Regions from separate parts of the Massilia sp. PAMC28688 genome, predicted to be linked through region 1. Evidence: predicted binding sites of a transcription regulator. Region 1 holds the regulator's gene; each other region holds the start of a gene.
The links. Region 1 encodes FNR, which switches genes on or off when oxygen is low (the NO sensors DNR and NnrR bind a similar motif). Its sites were predicted from a motif close to TTGATNNNNATCAA; they were not measured.
Positions count from the first base shown of each region.

Region 2: KY495_RS20155 (universal stress protein) is a predicted target of FNR. The motif match lies at 2,714-2,727, and genes of this name have one in related genera.
Region 3: cqsA (alpha-hydroxyketone-type quorum-sensing autoinducer synthase) is a predicted target of FNR. The motif match lies at 2,254-2,267, and genes of this name have one in related genera.

Region 1 is NZ_CP080378.1:4,111,928-4,117,790, reverse strand. It holds gene KY495_RS18510 (PAS domain S-box protein) at 1-2,370, opposite strand, end outside; gene fnr (fumarate/nitrate reduction transcriptional regulator Fnr) at 2,505-3,263, shown strand; gene KY495_RS18500 (CHASE domain-containing protein) at 3,301-5,863, opposite strand, start outside.
Region 2 is NZ_CP080378.1:4,527,332-4,533,194, forward strand. It holds gene KY495_RS20145 (ABC transporter permease) at 1-1,072, opposite strand, end outside; gene KY495_RS20150 (ABC transporter ATP-binding protein) at 1,091-1,831, opposite strand; gene KY495_RS20155 (universal stress protein) at 1,816-2,652, opposite strand; gene KY495_RS20160 (phosphatidylserine/phosphatidylglycerophosphate/cardiolipin synthase family protein) at 2,822-4,096, opposite strand; gene KY495_RS20165 (BON domain-containing protein) at 4,344-4,559, shown strand; gene KY495_RS20170 (mechanosensitive ion channel family protein) at 4,707-5,642, opposite strand.
Region 3 is NZ_CP080378.1:3,208,125-3,213,987, reverse strand. It holds gene KY495_RS14350 (DNA recombination protein RmuC) at 1-529, opposite strand, end outside; gene KY495_RS14345 (group II truncated hemoglobin) at 531-929, opposite strand; gene cqsA (alpha-hydroxyketone-type quorum-sensing autoinducer synthase) at 937-2,184, opposite strand; gene KY495_RS14335 (HAMP domain-containing sensor histidine kinase) at 2,348-3,673, shown strand; gene KY495_RS14330 (response regulator) at 3,670-4,662, shown strand; gene KY495_RS14325 (ABC transporter permease) at 4,669-5,863, opposite strand, start outside.

The DNA of each region.
Region 1 (5,863 bases):
GCCGTGCAGGAAGCGCCGCATGTCGTCCGGCTGTGCGGGCTTGACGCAATGGTGGTCGAAGCCGGCCGCCAGCGCCAGGCCGCGGTCGTGCGACTGCCCGTACCCGGTCAGGGCAATGAAGCGGGCCTGGGCCGCGCCGGGCAGCGCGCGGATGCGCCGCACCAGTTCATAGCCATCCATGTCGGGCAGGCCAATGTCCAGGATAAAGGCATCCTGCACGTCGCGCCTGGCCGCCTGCAGGGCTGACGAGCCTTCGTAATAAATTGATACGGCGTGGCCTTCACTTTCCAGCAGCGCGCCCAGGGTCTGGGCCGCGTCCACATTATCGTCCACGATCATGATGCGCAAGGCCTTGGCGCTTGCCGGACTGCCGGTACCGGCCACGGCGCCGGGCGCGCTGCCGGCGTGGCGCGGCAAGGTCACGGTAAAGGTGGCGCCGCGTCCCGTGCCCTCGCTGTGCGCGGTGACGCTGCCCCCGTGCAGGGCCACGATATGCTTGACCAGTGCCAGCCCCAGTCCCAGGCCGCCCTGGGCCCGGTCCGGCGTGCGGTAGCCCTGGGTGAACAGGTCGAACACCTGGGGCAACAGGTCGGCCTCGATGCCGCTGCCGTTGTCGCTCACCTCGATCCGCACTTGCTCCTCGTCCGCGTGCAGCGCTACTTCGATGCGTCCGCGCTGCGGCGTGTACTTGGCGGCGTTGCTGACCAGGTTGGCGATCACCTGCACCAGGCGAATCCGGTCGCCGCGCACGCTCACCGGCCCGGGCGGCATGTGCAGCACCAGCTGGTGGCCGCGCGAATCGACCAGGGGGCGGGTTTGTTCCAGGGCGCTGCTGACGATCGGTTCCAGCTCGCACAGGTCGTCGGCCAGGGTGACCAGGCCGCGCGTGACGCGCGACACGTCCAGCAGGTCGTCGATCAGGCCGGTCATGTGCGTGACCTGGCGCGTAATGACTTCACTGGCGCGCTTGATGGCCGCTGCGCTCACGCTGGGCAGGCCAAGCAGCTGCGCCGAAGTGCTGATCGGCGCCAGCGGATTGCGCAGTTCATGGGCCAGCATGGCCAGGAATTCATCCTTTTGCTGGTTGGCCTTGCGCAGCTCTTCCTGGGCGGCCTTGTGGGCATGGATATCGGTGCAGGTCCCCATCCAGCGGATGATCTCGCCCTGTTCGTCATGAACTGGCAGGGCCCGCCCCAGTACCCAGCGGTAGTGGCCGGAGTGGTGGCGCAGCCGGTATTCGATTTCGTACACGGCGCCGCTGGCCAGGCAGGCGCGCCACAGCGCCATGGCGCGCGGCTGGTCTTCGGCGTGGAACAAGCCGTTCCAGGCGTCGCCATCGGTCGAGCCCTGGGGCACGCCCGTGAAGTCATACCATTGCTGGTTGTAGTAGTCGTGAAAGCCGTCCGGCAGCGTCGACCAGACCATCTGCGGCATGGCGTTGGCGATGGTGCGAAATTTCGCCTCGCTTTCCTTGAGCGACTGCTCCTGGCGCTTGCGCTCCGTGATGTCCACGGCGACGCCGGCAAAGCGGCGCTGTCCGCTCACGGCATCCTCGAACACCCGCCCCTTGGCCATCACCCACACCTCGGCCCGGTCAGACTGGGGCAGGCGGTATTCAGCTTCATACAGCTCGCCGCTGGCCATGGCGGCGGCGATTTTTGCCAGCACCCGGTCCCGGTCCCTGGCATCGATCATGCTGGTAAACCGCGACAGGTCAAGCCCGCCGCGCGCCGCTTCGGCATCGACATGGAACAGGCGGGCAAAGCGTTCGTCCACATACGTCATGTTCGATGCCAGGTCCACGCTCCAGGTGCCGATATTGCCGGAAGCGTCGAGCGAGAGCTGCAGGCGCTGTTCCAGCTCGCGCGACGCCTTCAGGGCCCGCGTCAGGTCCGTCACATCGGTGGTGCTGCACAGCACCCCCACCACATCCCCGTGTTCGTCGCGCACCGGGCTGTATGAAAAGGTGAAATAGCAGCGCTCCGGAAAACCCGAGCGTTCGACCACAATGGGCATCTGCTCGAAGTGGCTGCCTTCGCCTGCAAAGGCGCGCTCGGCAATGGGGCCCACCACGTCCCACGCTTCGGCCCAGGTGTCGCGAAAGCGCGCACCGAGGGCGCCGTCCGCCTTGAGCCCCAGCTGCGGTATATAGGCATCGTTGAAAAAGCCATAGTACTCGCTGCCCCACACCAGGTAGGACGGGGTGTGGGAATTGAGCATCATGGACAAGGCCGTGCGCAGTGCGGCCGGCCACTGGTGAATCGGCCCGAGCGGATGCCCGGCCCAGTTGGCATTGGCAATTTCCTGCGCCATGCGCCCGCCACCGGTCAGGAAGGCGGGCATGGATGCCGGATCGGTCGGTAATTCCATATTTATCATATGCCAATTTTACACCGGCCAAGTTCGATGCCAGCGCGCACAATTGCTCGGAAATAGCGCTCCGGCACGGTAGCCATGGCCAATTTGGGGCGCCACCGGCCTGCCCCCTGCGGTATCATGTGCCCATGAATGAATCCACCGCCCTGATCCCTTTAAATGTTCCCGCGCTTAAGGCCAGCTGCGGTGCCTGCAGCATGCATCAACTTTGCCTGCCAATGGGGCTGGACGAAAAGGACATGGTGCGGCTTGACAGCATCATCGGCCAGCGGCGCCGGGTGGCGCGCGACGAACGCCTGTACCAGATGGGCGAGCCGTTTCGCAACCTGTATGCAATTCGCTTCGGCCACTTCAAGACGCTGCAGGTCAATGCCGCCGGCGAGCAGCAGATCACGGGCTTTCAGATGGCCGGCGAGCTGCTGGGGATGGACGCCATCAGCGGCGACCGCCACCACTGCGACGCGGTGGCCCTGGAAGACAGCGAAGTCTGCGAAATTCCCTTTGCCCACCTGGAAGACCTGTTTGGCCAGGTGCCCACGCTGCTGCGCCACTTCCACCGCATCATGAGCCAGGAAATCACGCGTGAGCAAAATGTCATGCTATTGCTGGGCAATATGCGCGCGGAACAACGTTTCGCCGTGTTCCTCACCAATTTATCGACGCGCTATGCCACCCGCGGTTATTCGGCGCAGTCGTTCCAGCTGCGCATGTCGCGGGAAGACATCGGCAACTACCTCGGCCTGACCATCGAGAGCATCAGCCGCATCCTGTCACGCTTCAAAAAGCAGGGCCTGCTGGCGGTGGACAAGCGCGCAATGACCATTCTCGACCCGGCCCGCATGCGGGCCATGGCCGCGGGTACCGAACAGTGCAGCCCTATCTCCTGATTGTGGTCGTGCGCCGGGCCTGAGCTGCGCCCCTTGCCTATTCCTTTGCCGCGCCAGGGTCGGCCTGGCGCCACCAGGCCTGGGCCACGCCCAGCGCCCGGTCCAGTTCGCGCAGCATGGCATCGAACTGCGGCTCGCTGTGCCTGCCCTGCTCCCTCAAGGCGCTTTCCAGTGCCAGCGAGGCCTGTGCAAAATCGCTGGCGCCCAGGATGCCCACCGTGCCGCGCAAATCGTGCAGGCGGCGCAGCACGCTCGCCACATCGCCTGCCGCATACAGGTCCGGGATTTCGGCACGCTGCGCCTGCGCCGCCTTGATGGCCTTGCCGATCATGGCCACCAGCCCGGCGCGCGAGCCATTGGCTTCGCTCATGCGCACCAGCTTGGAGACATCGAACACCCCGCTTAGCTGCGCCACCGGTGCCGGCGCCGGCGCCGCTCCAAGCTGACGCAGCAAGATTGGCACGAATCCGGCCGGGTCGAGCGGTTTGGCCACGAAGGCGCTCATCCCGGCTGCCGAGCAATGCTCCCGCTCGGCCACCATCACCCCCGCGCTCATGGCCACGATCGGCAAGGTCAGGCCCAGCTCCTGGCGGATGATGCGGGTGGCTTCGAGGCCATCCATGCGCGGCATCTGCACGTCCATCAGCACCAGGTCGAAGCGCTCCGGCCCGCGCAGCGCGTCAACCGCCGCCGCGCCATCGCCGACGATATGCAGCTGCGCACCCTCAGCCTCGAGGATGGAGCGGGCCACGAACTGATTGAGGTCGTTGTCCTCGGCCAGCAGCATGCGCACGCCCGCCAGGCGCTGGCGCGGCGCCGCCACCGGCATGCCGCTGCGCGCGGCCGCGGGCGGTGCAAACGCCTGCTGCATGGCCTGGCGCAGGCTGCGCGCGGTGGCTGGCTTGAGCACCACCGGCCCACTGCTCTCGCCCATCGCCGTGGCCATCGCCGTGGCCCTTGCGTGCGGCGCCTGCAGTGCCAGCAGCGGCTTGCCGGCGCGCCGGCAGATCCCGGCCAGGGCCGCCGTCAGCCGGCTGGCCGCGTCCCCTTCCAGGCTGGCGTCCACCAGGGCCGCGTCGAACGGCATGGCGCCAGGGTCCAGCGTCTGCACGTACTCGAGGGCGGCGCCGCTGTCGCTGAACGAGACCGTGCGCCAGTTGGCCGCGCGGCACAGCTGTTCCAGGGCAGCGACGGTGGTCGGGCTGTCATCGACGATCAACAGGCGCAACTTGCGCAGCGATGGCGCCAGCACGTCTTCCTTGACCTGGGTATCGATGCCAAGTGTCACGGTCAGGCAGAACACGCTGCCCGACCCCGGCGTGCTGGTCACGGCGATGGTCCCGCCCATGAGTTCGGCCAGGCTGCGCGAAATGGCCAGCCCCAGTCCCGTGCCGCCAAAGCGCCGGGTGGTGGAGGCGTCGGCCTGGGTAAAGGCTGAAAACAGCCTGGACTGCTGTTCGGCATCCATGCCGATGCCGGTATCGCGCACACAAAAGCGCAGCGTGACACGCGCATCAAAGCGCTCTTCGAGTTCGACCACCAGCGCCACTTCACCCTGTTCGGTGAACTTGAGCGCGTTGGTGAGCAGGTTGGACAGGATCTGCTGCAGGCGCAGCGTGTCGCCCACCAGCTGGCGCGGCACATCGGCCATGGCGTAGGCCGCCAGTTCGATCGGCTTGTCGCCGGCATTGACGGTCATGATCGACCCGAGCGTGTCGAGCAGGTCGTCGAGGGAAAAAGCGGTGGGCGACAGGTCCATGCGCCCGGCCTCGATCTTGGAAAAATCGAGCACATCGTTGAGGATGGCCATCAGGGCCCGGCCTGAATTGCTGATCATGTCGACATATTTGCGCTGCTCGGCTGCCAGCGCAGTCTTGCCCAGCAGATGGGTAATGCCCAGTACCGCGTTCATCGGGGTGCGGATCTCATGGCTCATGTTGGCCACGAAATCAGTCTTGGCGCGGCTGGCCGCTTCTGCCCCTTCCTTGGCCCGGATCAGCATGTCCTGCATGCTGCGCTGGCTGGAAATATCGTAGGCCACGCCCAAAAAGCCGCTCACCTTGCCGCTGGCGTCATGAATCAGGGTCACGGCCAGGCTGACGGGAAACTGCTCGCCGTTCTTGCCCACATAGGTCCACTCGCGCACTTCGGCCTGGCCCAGGCGCACCCGCGCCGTCAGCACTTCGTCGGCATCGACCGTGCGCCCCAGTTCCTGCGCAAGCTCGGCCTGGCGCGCCGCCAGTTCGGCCGGCAGGTGGAACTTGTTCATCTTTTCAATGCCCACCAGTTCCGCCGGCTGGTAGCCCAGCATGCGTACCGCCCCGCTGCTGAAGGCGGTGATGGTCCCCGCCAGGTCGGTGGCGACAATCGAAAACTGCAGCGCCGAATCGAACATCGACTGGTAGGCGCGCTCGGACTGCAGCAGCGCGCTGCGCATGTCTTCGGCCATGCTGGTGACCAATTCATGGCGCGCGGTGAGCGTGCGCGCGGCGCCGAAAAACAGCAGGCTGATGATGGTGCCGGCCACCAGCACGATATGCGCCTTCTGGCGGTCCACCGTGGCCTCGAAACCGGGCAGCGCCACGGCGCGCATGGTCCAC
Region 2 (5,863 bases), 420 kb from region 1:
GCTCGAACGTGGGAAAATGAAACGTTTCGGCGTACAGGCGCGTGAGCAGATAGCCCAGTTCCTTGCCCAGTCCGACCCCCAGCACCAGACCGGCGCCGACAATGAGCAGCACGAATTGCAGGTAGTGGGCGCCAATGGCGGCGTTGGCGTAGCCAAGCGCCTTGAGCGTGGCGATCTGCTCGCGCTGGGTGGACACCATGCGCGCCACCACCACATTGAGCAGGAATGCGGCCACGCCCAGGAAAATGGCAGGCAAGATGGTTCCCATCACGCGCTGCTGCCTGACCTCGTTGTCGAGCATGGCGTGCGATACCTGCTGGCTGCGGTCAAACACTTCGCGCCCGCCATAGGCCTTGACCATGGCCGCGATGGCGGCGATCGCCGGTTCCACGCGCGCTCCCGGCGCCAGTTTGAAGGCGGCGCGGTTGAAGGCGCCTTCCATATTGTAGGCTGCGGCCAGCACCTCGCGGTCGATCCAGAAGATGCCGAAGCCGCGCGCGTCGGGCATGCCCCACAGCCCGGCGAAAATGAATTCAGGACTGAGCGCCACCCCGACCACGAGCAAGGTGCGCTGCTTGCCGTTGATCAGGGCCCGCAGGCGCGAGCCCGGTCCCAGGCCGCGCGCCCGGGCAAAGGCTTGCGAGACCAGCGTCTCGATATCATGGTCGGCGCGCGCCGGTCCCCCGCGCAGGCCGCGCCCGGCCGCCACCGTGACCAGGTTCATGCGGTGCGGATGCAACTGGTCGATGCCGATCAGCTGCCCGATGACCGGCTCGGGCACGCCGGGAATCTCCACCCGCACCACCTGCTCGAGCGTGGTCTGGACGTCGGCCACGCCCGGTGCTTCGCGCAGGCGCGACGCCAGCGACAGCGGCGCGTTCTTGACCCCGGCGAACAGGTCGGCAAAGCGGCCGCTGGCGTAAAAGCCGTCGCGTGCACCTTCGAGCGACTCGACCGCCGACAGGCTGGTCAAAAAGCCACCGACGCCGCACGCCACCACCAGGGCAATGGTCAGCGCCTGGCTCCACATGCGGCGCAGGTCGCGCCACAGCTTGCGCGTGAGGGTCCGCATTGGCCTACCGTGACTGGCCTACCATGACAGCTCTGCCGGCGACAGCTTGTGCTCATTGGCCTGTTCGCTCTGGATGCGCCCGTCGCCCAGGCGGATGACCCGGTCGGCCATGCCGGCAATGGCCGCGTTGTGGGTGATGACGATGGCCGTCGTGCCCAGGGTGCTGTTAATGCGGGCAATGACGTCGAGCACCAGCTTGCCCGTGGCATAGTCGAGGGCACCCGTTGGCTCGTCGCACAGCAGTACGTCGGGGCGCTTGACGATGGCGCGCGCAATGGCCACGCGCTGCTGTTCGCCGCCGGAGAGCTGGGCCGGGAAATGGTGGCTGCGCGCGGCCAGCCCCACCAGGGCGACGGCCTCGTCCACCGGCATGGGGTCGGCAGCAATGTCCGTCACCAGCGCCACGTTTTCGTGCACGGTCAGGCTGGGAATGAGATTGTAGAACTGGAACACGAAGCCGACATGGCGGCGCCGGTAGGCGGTCAGGTCGGCCTCGCCGGCGGCGGACAGATCGCGCCCGCGAAACAGCACCTGGCCGCTGCTGCCGGTATCGAGGCCGCCCAGGATGTTGAGCAGGGTTGATTTGCCACTGCCAGACGGCCCCAGCAGCACCACGAACTGGCCCCGTCCGATGTCAAGGTTGACGTCGCGCAGGGCGTGCACGGCCACTTCGCCGGCGCCATAGGTCTTGCTCAGGTGGCGGATGCGAAATACCGGTGCCGGCGCCGGGGCGGTGCCGGCCGCTAATGAGCCATCCATAGGGGAATGGGGGAATGGGCCAGCAGATGACGCGTCATGCCGCCCAATAAAAGCTCGCGGAAGCGGGTGTGGCCGTAGGCGCCCATGACGATCAGGTCGGCCTGTTTTTCGCGCGCGAAGTCCAGCAGGGCCTGCCCATCGTCGTGGCCGCCGGCGCGCACGCTGACCTCGGTCGGCACGCCATGGCGGGCCAGGTACAGCGCCATGTCGGCACCGGCCTGCTCGCCGTGCGTGCCCGGACGCGCCTCTGGCTCCAGCACCACCACGTCCACTGCCGCCGCGCGCTGCAACAGGGGCAGCGCGCTGGCAATGGCGTGCACGGCCTCCGGGCTGCCATTCCAGGCCACCGTGACGCGCTTGCCCAGCGCGGGGCCGGCCCCGCCCACGGGCAGCACCAGCACCGGGCGCGGAGCGTTAAGCACCACGTAGTCAGGAAAGTCGGAGCGCAGGCGCGGGCGGAATTCGTCAGGCGCGCTCTGGCTCACAATGACCAGGTCGCTGTAGCGTGCCTGCATGCTGATGCCGATGCCCGCTTCATCATCGATGCAGCGTTGTTCCAGCGAGAGCACGCCGGCGCGGGACGCGGCAGCCTCGAAGCCGGCCAGCGCTTGGCGCGCGTCGGTGCGCAGATTGTCGATGGGCAGCGCCGCCATCCCGAGGCCCACGCCGTAAGCGCTCACCGGCAACAACTCGGTCTGCAGTCCGGTCATGGCCGCGCCGACCAGATGCGCCTCGTAGTCCAATGCCAGTGCGATGCCGGCAGCGGTACGGTGGGCCGAGCGGGCGCTTTCATCAACGTGGACCAGGATGGTTTTGTACATGGCGGTTGTCCGTAGTGGGAGGGCGGACTGTCAATGTACGCCGACCGCCCCGGCGCCGTATTTGACCTGCATCAAAAATTGATCGCTAATGCCGGGAAGCTGGGAGCAGGGTTCGGCTTTGCCGGGAGACGGTTATGCCTCTTCGCAGCCACGCCATACCGACGCGCGGCTACAGCTGGGAGCTGATCAGCCCGGCGCCGGCATCGAGCAGCTTGTCGAGCGCGCCGCGCGATTCCCATTCCGCAAGCGTGACCCGGCGCGAGCGGCGCAGGTCTTGTTCGAAAATGGCGTGTTGGTCGGCCGCGAACTGACGGTCATAAATGTTAAGGTTTGCTTCATCGTTGATGGCAAACGAACGCGCATCGAAGTTGGTGGAGCCAACCGATACCCACAAGTCATCGACAATCATTACCTTGGCATGGTACATGCTCGGCACGTACTCGTGGATCTCGACGCCGGCGCGCAGCAGCGGCCCCCAGGTCGCGCGCGAGGCACGGCGCACGATTTCCCAGTCCAGATGTTCGCCAGGGAGAATGATCTGGACCTTGACCCCGCGCCGCACGGCCGCCACCAGGGCATTCACGGCCACGGTGTCCGGCACGAAGTACGCGGCCGACATGCGAATCACCTTGGCGGCACTGGTGATCGACAGCAGATACATGAGCTGCATGCTTTCCGCACCGCCGCCCGGTGAACTGGTGAACACCTGAGCCTTCTGGCTGCCAGCAGCTTGCAGCGGCGGCAGGTAAGCGTCGCCGTGAAGGACTTCTCCCGTTGCCTGCAGCCAGTTGTCGATGAAGGCGGCCTGCATGTGGCCCACCACCGGTCCCTGGACCTGGAAATGGGTATCGCGCCACTGCGTCGGATGCTGCCCATTGCCGCGCCACAGGTCGGCAATGCCCACACCGCCGGTAAAGCCAATCTGCCCGTCCACCACGAGCAGCTTGCGGTGGGTACGGTTATTGAGCAGGTGCAGGTTATACCAGTGCGGCGTGTTATAGCGGCGCACATGGACCCCATTGTTTTGCAGGTGCCTGAGCTGCGCGTCATCGAGTTGCCCGCCGATCCAGTCGAGCAGGACATGGACGCGTACCCCGGCACGCGCGCGCTCGGTCAGCGCGTCGACAAATTCCTGGCCGATCCTGCCTGACCAGAAGATATAGGTTTCAAACGTGATGCTGTGGCGCGCGCTGCGGATGGCGCCCAGCATGGCCGGGAAAATCTGTTCGCCATTGAGCAGTGGCTGAACCTTGTTTCCCGGCGCCAGATCGGGACCGAGAATGACGCCCATGGTCCGTTCAAACTGCGGATCGGCAATGGTGTAAATGCGTTGGAAGCGCTGGTCGATCTGCTTATCGCCAATGCTCAGGTTCAGCACCAGCAGCGCCGCCACGATAGTTGCTGCGACGGCCAGTGCGACAGGGCGCAGGCGCTTAGTCCGCATGGTTTTGCATTGGTGAGGGAAAACAGTGTTTATATGGCACCATCATAGCGGAGTGGGCGGATCGGTGGCGCGCAGCTGGAACTGGCGGCGCGATCGACAGTCAAACAAGCCATGCCGGCTGCTTTCTGGCTGGCCCTACGCCTTGACGGAGAAAACCATGGACCGTGCCAATTCTTTTAAAGCGCTATGTGTTGCCCTGCTGGTTCTGGCAGGGTGTGCTACCGATGGAAGCGATCGCAGGATCGGCGTGGCGATCAGCGATACGGCCATCAGCGCCCGGGTCAAGGCAGCACTGGCTGCCGATCCTGACGTCAAGGCCCGGGACGTGCAAGTGGAAACTTTTCGCGGCACTGTCCAGCTCAGTGGCTTTGTCGATTCGCCCGACAACATCCGCCGCGCGCTCGATGTGGCGCGCGGGGTAGACGGGGTGCGCGAAGTTCGGAATGCCCTGATCGTCAAATAAGCGGCCGAACTCGGGCAAGCCCGCGCCGGCCATGTGATCTGCCCGGGGTTGGCCGCATGTCATGGACAGTGGAACCGGGGCAGCCAAGCCAGATGCTGGCCGAGGGGCGAGGCTCCGGCCTGCAATGGCGGGATCGCTGCGCGCCTCTCACGGGTACTTGCCCGACGATGCGTGGGACACCGTGGTTTCCCGCGACGGCGGCCAGCCTTCACGCTGGCGGGCACGGTCGCCGTCGGTGTCTTCGGTCTGGTCATGAAGCAGGATCTGGTGGGTCGGATAGGGCAGGTCGATGCCATTGCGCGTCAATTCGGCCTTGACGGCGCTTAGCACCTGATCGCGAATGTCGAGCGCATCAGCGCGTCGCGGCGGCTTGATCCACCAGCGAATGCGGATGGTGACGCCGGAATCGGCATATTCAATCACGAGGGCGTCTGGGGCCGGCTCTGCCTCGATGCCGGGCAGCCGATCAAGGACGCCCAGCATGATGTCCTTGGCCTTGAGGATATCGTCGCCATTGCCAATGGTCACGTCGTATTCCAGCCGGCGCGTGGGAAAGGCTGTATTCACAATGAATGAACCCTTGAACAACTCCGCATTGGGAATGACGACCAGGCGCCCGTCATAGGTGCGGATCATCGTGGCGCGCGTTTCAATGGTCTCCACAGTACCTTCGAAGGCGCCAAAAATGATCTGGTCGTCGATGCGAAACGGCTCGGTTATCAGGATCAGAATACCCGCCAGGAAATTCTCGAAAATATCCTTGAATGCAAATCCAATCGCAATACCCGTGATGCCCAGGGCGCTGATCAGATTGGCCGGCGTGAAGGAAGGAAACGCAATGGTGATGGCCAATAGCAGGCCGACGAGAATAATGCCCCACTGCGCCATGCGGCCGAGCACCGTCACGAGGTTATGGTGAAAGCGCCGCTCGTTGACATGCTGCACCAGCCGTCGCGTCCAGCGGGCCACAAACAGGAACAGGATGAAAATGACGATGGCAATGCCAATGCCGGGCAGAAGGCGCAGCGCTTCGTGGCCTAGTTGTTCCAGACGCTCATATGCGATAGATAGTTGTATGTTCATTGTCAGGGTGGAGCGGCGCTTTTCCTGCGGCAAGACGGCGGGAATTGCCCCGATTGCACAAGCTGTTCAGGCGAACGATAAACGAAAACAGGCAGGGCATGGCGCCCAATTCGTCCGCGATGCGGGCCGGGACGCCGTCGTGACTGCCATGGTGAAGCAGACGAACGCTGCGCCCAGGCTATCCGGTGCCAGCAAACCTTGAGCAAGATTCGGTCAGGACG
Region 3 (5,863 bases), 900 kb from region 1:
GCATTTCACCCAGGCCCTGGTGCACCTTTTCCAGACGGTCGGAGACATGGCGGAATGACTCGGTCAGACGCGTTTCCAGCGTGGCGTGCAGTTTTTCGTCAACCGTCTTGCGCATTTCTTCCAGGCGCATGGCGTTGTCGGTCTGCAGGTCGCGGATCTTCACTTCCAGCGTGGAGCGTACTTCCTGCATACGCTGCGCATTCGATTCCGTCAGCGCATGCAAAGTGTGCTGCATGGTCTCGGCAAAGCGGTTCAGCGCCAGCGACTGCTCTTCGCGGCTGGTGGTGCCCGCCAGGTGGATCTGCTGGCGCATGCTGTCAAGCTGCTGCACCGTGGCGCCGTGGTACTGCGCCAGGGTGGCCGCCAGCTCCTGGCGCGTGCCCTGCGCCCCACCCTGCATTTCGCGGCGCAGTTCGCGCTCCAGGTTTGCCAAAGGCGCCCCCATGCGCGCACGCAGCATGGACACCAGCAGCAGCGCAATCGCCACCACCAGTGCCCCCATCAAGAGCAGAAATTGCGTGTTGGTCATCTCAGTCGGCCTTGTTGCGCATCCAGTCGGCCGTCTGGTAAAACGATTCCATCAATCGCAGGCGCAGGTTTTCCTCGATGCCGATATCTTCCATGGCCCAGGCCATGGCGCGCAGCCACTGGTCGCGCTCGGACGAACCGATGGCAAACGGCAGGTGGCGCGCGCGCAGGCGCGGGTGGCCGTAGCGCTCCACGAACAGGTCCGGCCCGCCCATCCAGCCCGACAGGAACATGAACAGCTTGTCGCGCGAACTGTCGTTGGGCTTCGGATGCAGGGCGTGGATGCCGGCAAACTCCGGCTCCAGTTCCATGAGGTCGTAGAAGCGGTCGACCAGTTCGCGCACGCGCGCCTCGCCGCCGATTACACTGTATAAAGTCTGTTGATTGCTCGATTCGTCCATGCCGCCATCATACCAGCGTGAGACGCCGCCCGCGCCGGGTCGAGGACCAGCTGTCCAGGTCCACCTCCTCGCGCATGTCGGCGCAGGCGCGCAGCAGGCGCGCTTCTTCGTCGCGCGTGAGGCTGGCGTTGAGCGTCAGGCGCACCAGCGAGCGGTTTTTCGCGGTGGCGGGAGCGCAGAACACGGCGCCATACACGCCCCGCCTTTCCAGCGCCTTGCGCAGCGCCAGCGTTTTCGGCTCCGGCCCCGCTTCCAGCGCAATGATCTGCTCGGTGCCATCGTCGACGTTGTAACCGAGCTCGCGCAGGCCGGCCCGTACCCGGCGTGCGCTCGCGTGCAGGGCAGCGCGCCGTTCATCGGCAGTGGCGATGAAGTCAAGCGCCGCGTCGAACCAGGCCAGTTCATGCTCGAGCAGGCAGGAGCTGAAAATGGCAGGGCGTGAGGCCGACAGGAAGTAACCCTTGAAGTGGCTGGAACAGGTGATGAGCCCTGCGCGCCCGGCGAATGCCTTGGCCAGGGACGCGGTGCGGAAATGCACGCGCTCGGCGAGGCCCAGCTCCACCACCAGGCCGGCGCCGCGCGGGCCGTGGGTACCCAGCGAATGGGACTCGTCCACCACCAGGATCGATCCGCTGCGCTCGGCCACTTCCACCATCGCGTGCAGGGGCGCGATGCTGCCGTTGGTGCTGTACAGGGCATCCACCACGATCACGCCGGCGCCGTGCTTTGCCACCTGGCGCGCCAGGTGCTCGGGATCGTTGTGAACGAAGGGCACGCCGATGGCCTGGGCCGACTGCACGCCTTCCCACAGCGAGGCATGGGCCAGCATATCCAGGTAGACCGGCACGCCGGGCCCGGCAATTGTTTGCAGCAGGCCGACATTGGCGGCCCAGCCGGATTGGGCCAGCACGCCATTTTCAGCGCCCATGAAGGCGGCCAGTTTGGCTTCCAGCCTGTGCTGGGTGCTACCTTCCTGCAGGAAGACGGAGGACATCAGCATGCCCGTCTGGCTGCCCAGCAGGCAGCGGGCCTGGGCCGCCAGCAGAGCGGGCTCCTGGGCGATGCACAGGTAGTCATTCCCGGCCAGCATGATCGCGCCGGCGCCGGCCGGCTGCCAGACATGCATGTGCTCGCCGCCGAGCAGCTGTTGTACGCGCGTCACATAGTGCTCATCCATGCGGCGGGTGACAAAAGCAGGCATGCGCTGCTCGGCTGGCATAGGGAAAAAGGCGGGTTTGGCGGCAGTATGGGTCATGGTTTTCTCTCCAGAAAAATTTTCATTTTCTGCCGGAGATCATTAGCTTCCGAGCAACATCAACAGGTGTTGATCTAGATCAAACCGAACCTTTCCTCACCGCTACAATATGGCGTTTGATGCGAATCAATTGAGAAATATCAAGAACATACGAGACGGCTTCATGGGCACATTGACCCGCTTTCCCGGACAGACCGTCCTGGCGCTGCAGCAAAATTTTGTGCGCGCCTTCCTGCGCCACGAACGCAAATTTGACCGCGAGACCTGGCGCTTCATCGTGCTGTCGTGGGTTGGCTGCATTGGCATGCCCGCCTATTACCTGATCTGGACTTACTGGTTCCCCCAGCCCTACGACAATCTGCTGCTGCGCCTGGTGGGCATGGCCCTGTGCCTGCCGGCGCCGTGGGCCAATGACCTGTTCAAGGGCCGCTGGCGCGATGCTTACTTTGCCTTTGCCGTCACCTACGTGCTGCCGTTTCAGTTCACCTTCCTGTACCTGATGAATGCTGGCTCGCTCGTGTGGGCGCAGTCGCTGCTCATTTCCCTGATCGTCCTGTTTCATTTCCCGTTTCGCTGTGCTCTCTTCAGCCTGGCCGCCGGCGTGGCCGCCGCCTGCGCGCTGTTTGCGGTGCTGGGCGACCCGGCCTTTCTGCTACGCCGCGAAGTACTCGAGCATCTGCCAATCTATGCCTTCACCATCGTCGTCATTTCGCTGGCCAAGGAAGGGCGGCGCGTGCTGGCCAATGAAAAGCTGGCCGGCATGGCGCAGGCGCTGGCCACCGTGTCGCACGAACTGCGCACGCCTTTGGTGAGCGTGGACGCCAATGTGCGCGGAATTAACCGCCGCATCGCTTCAGGACGTGACCCATCAGCTGCCGACTGGCACGCGCTGGCTGAAGCGATGGGCCGCATCCAGCATGAAGTGCGCCACATGAACCACATGGTGGACCTGTTCCTGCTCTCCGCCAGCGCCGTGCGCCAGCAGCTCGAAGCCGATGAACAGGTATCGATGCAATCGGTGGTCGAAGCGGTGATCAGGCGCTACCCGTTTGCGACCCAGTCCCAGCGCGACGCGGTGAGGGTCGACGTGCGCGCCGACTTTACTTTCGCAGGCCGCCATGAACTGTCCGTGGTCATCCTTTTGAACCTGCTGCGCAACTCGCTCAAGGCGCTGCAGCGGGCGGGCAAGGGACGCATCCGCATCATCATCGACGGCAATCATGCCAGGCCGCGCCTGCTCTTTATCGATACCGGGTGCGGAATCCCGGCGGCCCGGCTGCCGCTGATTTTCCAGCGCTTCTACTCGTATCCGGCCAATTCCGGTTCCGGCATCGGGCTGGCGCTGTGCAAGGAGATCATGGATGCCTGGCATGCCCGCATCATCTGCAAGTCGCGCGAACAGGCCTACACCATGTTCGTGCTCGAATTTCCCAGGCCGCGCCCCGCCCCTGCACCCCGCGTATTCCCCCACCAGGAACCACTTTCATGAGTCTCCCGATCTACCATCATCCCAGCCTGACCGTCCTGATTGACGACAGCGACAGCTTTTTGAAAAGCCTCTCATTCCAGCTTGACCCGGCCCTGGCCAGCAAGGCCTTTCACGATACCCGCGCCGCCCTGGAATGGCTGCAGGAACGGGGCGAACAACTCGGCAATGGCCTGCATCCGACTTACGACACCTATCCGCGCTCGCACGAAGAATGCAGCGTCGCCTTTGACATCGACCAGATCCACCGTATCAGCTTCAAGCGCCAGCGCTTCCTCACGCCCTCGGTGGTGGTCGTTGACTACTCGATGCCGCAAATGAATGGCGTGGAATTGTGCGAGGCGCTGCGCGCCCTGCCCTGCAAAAAAATCCTGTTTACAGGCGTGGCCGACGAAAAGGTGGCGGTCGATGCCTTCAACCGTGGCCTGATCGACCGCTATATCAAAAAGAGCGACGACGATGCGCTCGACCGGCTGGAAAGCGAAATCACAGCACTGCAGGATGAATATTTCGCTGCCCGCTCCGGCCCCCTGCGCGACATGCTGGCCGTGAACAACTATGGTTTCGTGAGCGATCCGGCCTTTGTGGCGCTGGTGCGGGACTTGATCCGGGAGCACGGCATCGTCGAGCACTACGTGTATTCCAGCCCGGCCGGCATCCTCATGTACAACAGCGATGGCGCGGCCAAGCTGCTGGTGGTGGAGACCGAAGCGAGCATGGATTCGCACTACGAGGTGGCCTGCGACAACGACGCCCCCACTTCCCTGCTGGACGCGCTGCGCGAGCGCTGCATCATCCCCTGGTTCCGCGATGGCGACGGCATGTTCTCGCGCGACTTTTCACAAGGGTGGCACAAGTACATCGCGCCGGCCCAGATCTGCCGCGGCAAGCAGGATTATTACTGGGCGCTGTTCGACCTGGCGCCGGGCGAACTGGCGGAACCGGCCAGCTCGTTCTCCCAATTCTTGCGCGAGCGCGCCAGCGCCGGCTGAAGCTGATTACGCTTCGCGCAGTGTCTGCAGCGGCGGCTGGCGCAGCACATTGCGCAGGCCCAGGTAGCCGCCAATGATGGCGCACAGTGCGCCCACCACCAGCCCGGCGAGCCACACCACGGGGCTGAAGGTCCACGGGAACTTGAACTGGTAGGTGGCCAGGGCCCAGCCCAGTGCCGCGGCGCCGGACGCTGCCAGCAGGCCGGACAGGCCGCCCACCAGCGAAAACTCGATCCACTGCGCCTGCGACAACTGGCGCCGGGTGGCCCCGAGCGCGCGCAGCAATCCCGCCTCGCGGGTGCGTTCATCCTGCGACCCCATCAGCGCCGCATACAGCACCAGCACGCCCGAGGCAAGCGTGAAGGCGAACAGGAATTCCACCGCCGTCACCACCTGGTCCAGCACATCCTGCAGCTGGCGGATGATGCCACTGACATCGATCACGGTCAGGTTGGGAAACTCGCGCGCCAGGGCATTGGGCAGGGCCTGCGCTTGCTGCGGCAGGTGGAACGCCGTCATGTAGGTCTGGGCCGCATCCTGCATGGCGGCGGGATTGATGATGACGAAGAAGTTGGCGCGCATCGATCCCCACTCCAGCTTGCGCAGGCTGGTGACCTTTGCGTCCACATCCAGACCACCCACATTGAAGCGCAACGTGTCGCCCAGCTTCAAGCCCAGCGTCTTGGCAATGCCCTGCTCCACCGACGCCTCGGCCACGCCGGGTCCATCCTGGTACCACTTGCCATCAATGATTTCGTTGGTGGGCGGCAGGTCGGCGGTGGTGGAGAGATTGAATTCGCGGTCCGACAGGCGCCGGGCATCATCGGTCTGGTAACTCTCGCGCGTGACCGGCTGGCCATTGACGGCCGTCAGGCGGCCCCGGATCATCGGGTACAGCAGCACGTCGCGCACCTCGGCGGCGGCCAGGCGGCGCTCGATGTCGGCCTTCTGGTCCTGCATGATGTTGATCACGAAGCGGTTGGGGGCGTCCGGCGGCGTGGCGCTGCGCCAGGCGCTCATGAGGTCGCCCCGCACGACGGTCAGCAGCAGCAGCGCCATCAGGCCCAGCGCCAGCGACACCACCTGCACCACGGTGGCACCGGGACGCCGCTGCAGGGACGTGACGGCAAAGCGCCAGCTCTGGTGGTTGATCAGGCCGCGCAAGCGGCGCAGCGAAGCAATGCCCAGCCAGGCCACCAGT